One region of the Streptomyces doebereineriae genome, then DNA from elsewhere that is predicted to be linked to it. Evidence: riboswitches for the same ligand, from Rfam matches in the RefSeq annotation. Region 1 holds a riboswitch; each other region holds the start of a gene.
The links. Region 1 has a riboswitch for cobalamin ahead of RNB18_RS07755 (Nickel transporter NicT). Riboswitches for the same ligand answer to the same signal wherever they lie in the genome.

Region 1 (2,256 bases):
ACCCGATGCCCCATCCGGTCCCTCAAGAACTGCTGACGCCCCACCGCTGCTCCACCTTCGCGAGCCGCCAGTAGGCGATCGCCGCCGCCCACACCACCACGAACAGGCCGACGATGACGTAGCCGACGTTGTCGAGGTCGATGTCGGCGATCCAAGTGGTGAGGGCGTCGGTGAGGTCGAACTTGTCATGCAGGACGCCGACGAGCTCGATCGTGCCGATGAAGAAGGCGACCGCGATGGACAGCCCGGTGATGGCGAGGTTGTAGAAGACCTTGCGGACGGGGTTGGAGAAGGCCCACTGGTAGGCGAAGTTCATGAACGTGCCGTCGAGGGTGTCGAACAGGCTCATGCCGGCGGCGAAGAGCAGCGGCAGACAGAGGATGGCGTACCAGGGAAGCCCCGCGGCCGCACCCGACCCGGCCATCACCATCAGGGTCACTTCCGTGGCCGTGTCGAAGCCGAGCCCGAACAGGAAGCCCAGCGGAAACATCTGCCCCGGCCGGGTGATGGACTTGGTGAGCCGCCCGAGGATCCGGTTCATGAACCCGCGCGAGTCGAGATGCTGCTCCAGCTCCTTCTCGTCGTACGTCCCCTCCCGCATCGCCCGGAAGACCTTCAGGATGCCCATCAGGGCGACCAGGTTGAGAGCGGCGATGAGATAGAGGAACGACCCGGAGACCGTCGTACCGAGAAATCCGAGGACCTGGTGGGTGCTTGACCCCTCGTTCATGACCTTGCCGGCCAGCTGGGTGCCGCCGGCGATCAGTGCGGCGAGCAGGACCACGACACTGGAGTGCCCGAGCGCGAACCAGAACCCTCCGGACACCGGCCGCTTGCCGTCCGCCATCAGCTTGCGCGTGGTGTTGTCGATCGCGGCGATGTGGTCGGCGTCGAAGGCGTGCCGCATACCGAGGGTGTACGCGGTGATGCCGAGTCCGATGCCGAAGGCCTTGTCGCCCACCTCGTAGTGCTCCGGGACGACCAGCAGGAAGAGGATGCCGAAGGCGACGACGTGCAGGGCGGCTATCGCGGCCATCAGACCCGCCGTCTTGACGGTGTCCTCGCGGCGCCAGCGGAAGGAGGCGGCGGCGGTCTCGGGCAGCGCAGGATCAGTCATACGGTGGTCACTCCAGCACCTCGTGGATGAACGCGTGAGCTGCCGTGGCCGGTCTCCTGGCTTACGGGTCGTGCGTTTCCCTGCCCGCCTTCCCGGCCTGATGGTGACGGCCAGTGGCTGTCCCGCGAGGGACGTGGGAGGGAAACTCCCCGATCACAGTGGCGAGGGCCGCACCGGACTTGACCCTTGAGGGGTCGTCACCGGCTTCCCGAGCACCACGGCCCGCCCACCGTAGGCGGGGGCGGGCGCTCCTGCATAGCTGCACACCTGCGCAGGTATGGAAGATCACACAGGGCCTCCTGCGAGGATGAGCCCCATGCACCTCGTCCCGGCCGACCGAGCCGACCGCCGCACGATCGACGGACACCGGGTGTGCGACGCCATCGCCGCGATCGGCGACCCGGGACACGTCCGCACCTGGTCCGACCGCTTCGCCCTCCTGGCCGACCCGAACCGCCTCTCCCTGCTCCTGGCCCTGCACCGGACCGGCCCGCTGGCGGTCTCCGACCTCGCGATCGCAACGGGGATGAACGACCCCGCCGTCTCCCAGGCGCTACGGCTGCTGCGGGCGGCCGGGGTGGTGGCGGGGGAGAAGGAGGGGCGGGTGGTGCGGTACCGGGTGGTGGACGAGGAGGTGCGGGGGCTGCTGACGCAGGTGTCCTGAGCCGGTGGAGGTACGTGCCGCAGGTCAACCCACTGCCCGACGCGCCGGAAGCTTGCGTTCAGGCTGGTTGCTGCGGCGCTTTGGCCGTGTGCTTGGCGAGCAGGCCTGCAAGCAGTATGACCAGCAGAGCGATCCCCACGCCGCACACCGTCCACAGCACCCGGTAGCCCTCGGCGGCATAGTCCGAGGGCTGCGGAAGGTCCACCAAGATGAGCGTTCCCATGGCGATGGCCGCGGAGTAGAGCGCGTAGTTCCAGAATTGAATCGCCACCCCGTGCATGAACAGGACGAACGCGACCACTTCGAGTCCGCGCTCGACCGCGAAAAGCCTGAGTCCGTGTTCACTGGTGGGCACCAACAGCAGCAGCGCAGCCGCGGCCGCGCCGATCAGCGCGCCGACGAGACGCTGCGCGGATACGAGCGTGGCCTGCTCCAGGCTCGGCTTCATCGCGATCATGGCAGCGATCGGCAGCCA
Region 2 (2,256 bases), on a different contig from region 1:
CTCGGCGGGCATGGGCGCGGTCCACGGCGACGCGCTCGTCACCAAGGTCCTGATCCCGGCGATCGCGGCACCGATCGTCGCGGGCGTCGCCGCCATGCTGGCCACCCGCCTCTCCTACACCCTGGGCAAGAAGGCCGACGGCAAGGCCGCCGCGAAGGGCTATCGCACCGGCCAGATCGCCTCGGCCGGCCTGGTCTCGCTGGCCCACGGCACCAACGACGCGCAGAAGACGATGGGCATCATCACCCTCGCCCTGGTCGCCGGCGGTGTCGTCGCGCCCGACTCCGACCCGCCCACCTGGGTCATCCTCTCGGCGGGTCTCGCCATCGCGCTCGGCACCTACCTCGGCGGCTGGCGCATCATCCGCACCATGGGCAAGGGCCTGACCGACCTCCAGCCGCAGCAGGGCTTCGCCGCCCAGACCAGCGCGGCCACGGTCATCCTGGCCTCGTCCCACCTCGGCTTCTCCCTCTCCACCACGCACTCCGTCTCCGGTTCGGTGATGGGTGCCGGCCTCGGCCGCAAGGGCGGCGTCGTCCGCTGGTCCACGGCCACCCGCATGTTCGTCGCCTGGGGCCTGACGCTCCCGGCGGCGGCCCTGGTGGGCGCCCTGGCCGAGTCGGTCACGGACCTCGGCGACTGGGGTACGGCGGTCGTGGCGGTCTTCCTCGTCGTCTCCAGCGCGGCGATCTGGAAGATCTCGCGCCGCGAGGTCGTGGACGCGTCCAACGTCAACCACACCGACGAGCCGGCCGGCGTGGTGACCACGGCGATCGCCGCCGTGACCCCGCCTCCCGCGGGCACGGTGACCGAGACCCTCACCGCCACGATCCCGGCCCCGCCCGGCCGTCTTCCATGAACCGGCGATGTGGGGTTCTGCACACTCCCCCGCCGCAGGTCAGAAGCAAGTTGACGGTTCTCGAAGGGCCGTGGTGGACTGCCGGAGCCATATACGGCGGCAGAAGAGGAAGCCGGTGCGAATCCGGCGCGGTCCCGCCACTGTCACCGGGGTAGGTAGCCCCGGGAGCCAGGAACTCTCGCCGCCGGACTCGTCGAACCAGGGCGTGGACACCCTGAGTGAGGACATGACGCGATGCTCGCCTGCCGATCCACCTGCAGTTCCAGGCACTTGAACGACCCCGCGATCGGCTGAGCCGGTGCGTGCCGATCGCGTCTTCGCGTACGGCGCCGCCGCCGGTCTGATCGGTGACCTTCTGCTCGGTGACCCCCGTCGTGGGCATCCGGTCGCCGCGTTCGGACGGACCGCGGGCGCCGTGGAGCGGATGTTGTGGCGGGACCACCGGGGCTGGGGTGCGCTGCACACCGCCGTGTGTGTGGGTGGTGCGGTGGGGCTCGGTGCCGTGGCGGAGAACGTCGTACGTCCGTCCCGTACCGCTTCCGTCGCCCTCACCGCCGCCGCCACCTGGGCCGTCGTGGGCGGGACTTCACTCGTGCGGGAGGCCCGGGTCATCGGGCGGGCGCTGGAGGCCGGAGACGTCGAGGCGGCCCGGGACCGGCTGCCGCATCTGTGTGGGCGCGATCCTCAGGCTCTCGACGCCGACGGGATCGCGCGGGCCGTCGTGGAGTCCGTCGCCGAGAACACCTCCGACGCCGTCGTGGGGGCGCTCGTGTGGGGGGCCGTCGCCGGGGTGCCGGGGCTGCTCGGGTTCCGGGCCGTGAACACGCTCGACGCCATGGTGGGGCACAGGTCGGTCATCTACCGCCGCTTCGGGTGGGCTTCGGCCCGGCTCGACGACCTCGCCGGGTGGCCGGGGGCGCGGCTGACCGCGGTACTCGCCGCCCTGGCCGGTGACAGTCCGCGCGGTGCCGTGCGGGCCTGGCGGGAGGACGCACCGAAGCATCCGAGCCCCAACGCCGGGCCCGTCGAGGCCTCGTTCGCGGGGGCGCTGGGTGTCCGGCTGGGAGGGACCCTCTCGTACGCGGGGCGGGTCGAGCATCGGCCGGTGCTGAATCAACGAGGGCGCGCCGTCGCCACGTACGACATCGAGCGCGCCGTACGGCTGTCACGGCGCGTAGGGCTGCTCGCGCTCGGCGTCGGGGTCGCCGCGCGGGCCTTCGTGAAGGGGCGTACGGCATGAGTGGCGGGGGTCTTCTCGTCGCCGGAACCACCTCGGACGCCGGCAAGAGTGTCGTCACCGCCGGGATCTGCCGTTGGCTGGTGCGGCAGGGGGTGAAGGTCGCGCCGTTCAAGGCGCAGAACATGTCCCTCAACTCCTTCGTCACCCGCGAGGGCGC
Region 3 (2,256 bases), on a different contig from region 1:
CATCAAGCCGGACGCCACGCCCGCGCAGGAGACCAAGGTCTCCAAGCTGGTCTCCCTGCTGGTGAAGGTCGGCGCGCTGGTCTTCGTCCTCACGATGGACAAGACGGTCGCCATCAACTTCCAGCTCCTGGGAGGCATCTGGATCCTCCAGACCTTCCCGGCCCTGGTCGGCGGCCTCTTCACCCGCTGGTGCCACCGCTGGGCCCTGCTCGCCGGCTGGGCGGTCGGCATGATCTACGGCACGGTCGCCGCGTACGGCGTCGCCTCCCCGACGCAGAAGCACTTCGGCGGCTCCGCGAAGGAGATCCCCGGCATCGGCGAGATCGGCTACATCGGCCTGACGGCGTTCGTGCTCAACGTCGTCGTGACGGTGGTCCTGACCTTCGCCCTGAAGGCGGCCAAGGTCCCCGACGGCGTGGACGAGACCAGCCCGGAGGACTACACGGCGGACGCGGGCGACCCGGGGGTCCAGGTGGAGCTTCCGCCGGCGACCGCGGGTAAGACCCACTAGTCACGGAGTGCACGGGCCGTCGGAGTTCTCGCCCGGCGGCCCGTCGCCGTATCCGTCGGGCACACTCACCCGCATGGACATCCTGATCCGCCCCGCGGTACCCGCCGACTACGAACCCCTCGGCCAGATCACTGCCCAGGCCTACCTCCAGGACGGCCTCCTCCTGTTCGGTGAGAGCGACTGGTACCTCGAAGAACTCAAGGACGTGGCCAAGAGGGCGTCCGCCGCGGACGTCCTGGTGGCCACGGAGAACGACGACCTCCTCGGCGGAGTCACCTTCGTCCCGTCCGGCGGCCCCATGGCCGACCTCGCCCGCCCCGGAGAGGCAGAGATCCGCATGCTCGCGGTGGCGCACGCGGCCCGGGGCAGAGGCATCGGACAGGCCCTCGTTCAGGCCTGCGTCGACCGCGCGAGCGGCACGGCCACCGGCGTCGTCCTGTGCACCCAGCCCACGATGCACACCGCCCACCGCATCTACGAACGCCTCGGCTTCTCCCGCGCCCCCGAGCGCGACTGGAACCCGATACCCGGCGACGACTTCACGCTTCTCACCTATGAGTTGACGCTGTGAAGTCACCGCGACACAACATATGGGCCTGCTTTCCTCACCCGGCACAAGATGTATGCTCATGCTCGCTGTCGCCGCAGGGGAATCCGGTATGAATCCGGAACTGTCCCGCAACGGTGTACTCATGCGTGCATAGGCACACATGAGAGTCAGTCCGAGGACCTGCCGACAGCACGCCCGAGCCAAACGGCCCGGGTGTCCTGACGTCCGGGCCTCGTGGAATGGGCCGGTGGACGCGACGCCGTGTGCGCTCGTGTGCTGCCCCCTGCCCTCCGCAAGGCCCCGTGCCCAGCGAGGGAGTGCCCCACGTGACCATCGCGCCAGCCGAACCGGCTTCAGCGACCACCTTTGTGGACGATGACGGTCCCGGAACCGCGTTGCTGCGGACCCTGACCGCGCTGACCGCCGACCTCCCCGACGCCGACCCCGGCAGGGTCGCCGCGGCCGCGCTGCGCGGCCGGTCCTCGCGTGGGGCCTCCCCCGAAATGGTCGCGGAGTTGCGCGAGCTGGCCACCGAGGCGGCGGCCGGCCTCATCTCCGAGGACCCCGCCTACAGCAGGCTGGCGGCCCGGCTGCTGACCATCAGTATCGCCGCGGAGGCCGCCTCGCAGGGCGTCACCTCGTTCACCGGATCGGTCGCCGTGGGACACCGCGAGGGCCTCATCGCCGACCGCACCGCCGAGTTCGTGCGGGTCCACGCCGAGCGGCTCGACGCTCTGGTCGACACCGACGCCGACGACCGCTTCGGCTACTTCGGCCTCCGGACCCTCCACAGCCGGTACCTCCTCAGGCACCCTCTCACCCGCAAGGTGATCGAGACGCCCCAGCACTTCCTGCTCCGGGTGGCGTCCGGCCTCGCCGAGGACGACACGGTCAGGGCCCTGGACGAGGTCGCCGCGCTCTACGCGCTGATGAGCCGCCTCGACTACCTCCCCTCCTCCCCCACCCTCTTCAACTCCGGCACCCGGCACCCCCAGATGTCGTCCTGCTACCTCCTCGACTCCCCGAAGGACGAGCTCGACTCCATCTACGACCGCTACCACCAGGTCGCCAACCTCTCGAAGCACGCCGGCGGCATCGGTCTGTCGTACTCCCGTATCCGCAGCCGCGGTTCGCTGATCCGCGGCACCAACGGACACTCCAACGGCATCGTCCCGTTTCTGAAGACGCTGGACGC

Region 2: linked by a shared signal. The riboswitch ahead of RNB18_RS09795 (cobalamin biosynthesis protein) and the one ahead of RNB18_RS07755 (Nickel transporter NicT) in region 1 are both predicted to bind cobalamin.
Region 3: linked by a shared signal. The riboswitch ahead of RNB18_RS15595 (ribonucleoside-diphosphate reductase subunit alpha) and the one ahead of RNB18_RS07755 (Nickel transporter NicT) in region 1 are both predicted to bind cobalamin.

The regions. Positions count from the first base shown of each region.
Region 1 covers NZ_JAVREZ010000002.1:474,831-477,086, reverse strand. The annotation lists gene RNB18_RS07755 (Nickel transporter NicT) at 23-1,117, opposite strand; cobalamin riboswitch at 1,147-1,352, opposite strand; gene RNB18_RS07750 (ArsR/SmtB family transcription factor) at 1,434-1,781, shown strand; gene RNB18_RS07745 (FUSC family protein) at 1,840-2,256, opposite strand, start outside.
Region 2 covers NZ_JAVREZ010000003.1:48,775-51,030, forward strand. The annotation lists gene RNB18_RS09790 (inorganic phosphate transporter) at 1-859, shown strand, start outside; cobalamin riboswitch at 917-1,056, shown strand; gene RNB18_RS09795 (cobalamin biosynthesis protein) at 1,158-2,099, shown strand; gene RNB18_RS09800 (cobyric acid synthase) at 2,096-2,256, shown strand, end outside.
Region 3 covers NZ_JAVREZ010000004.1:581,249-583,504, forward strand. The annotation lists gene mctP (monocarboxylate uptake permease MctP) at 1-511, shown strand, start outside; gene RNB18_RS15590 (GNAT family N-acetyltransferase) at 585-1,082, shown strand; cobalamin riboswitch at 1,135-1,263, shown strand; gene RNB18_RS15595 (ribonucleoside-diphosphate reductase subunit alpha) at 1,388-2,256, shown strand, end outside.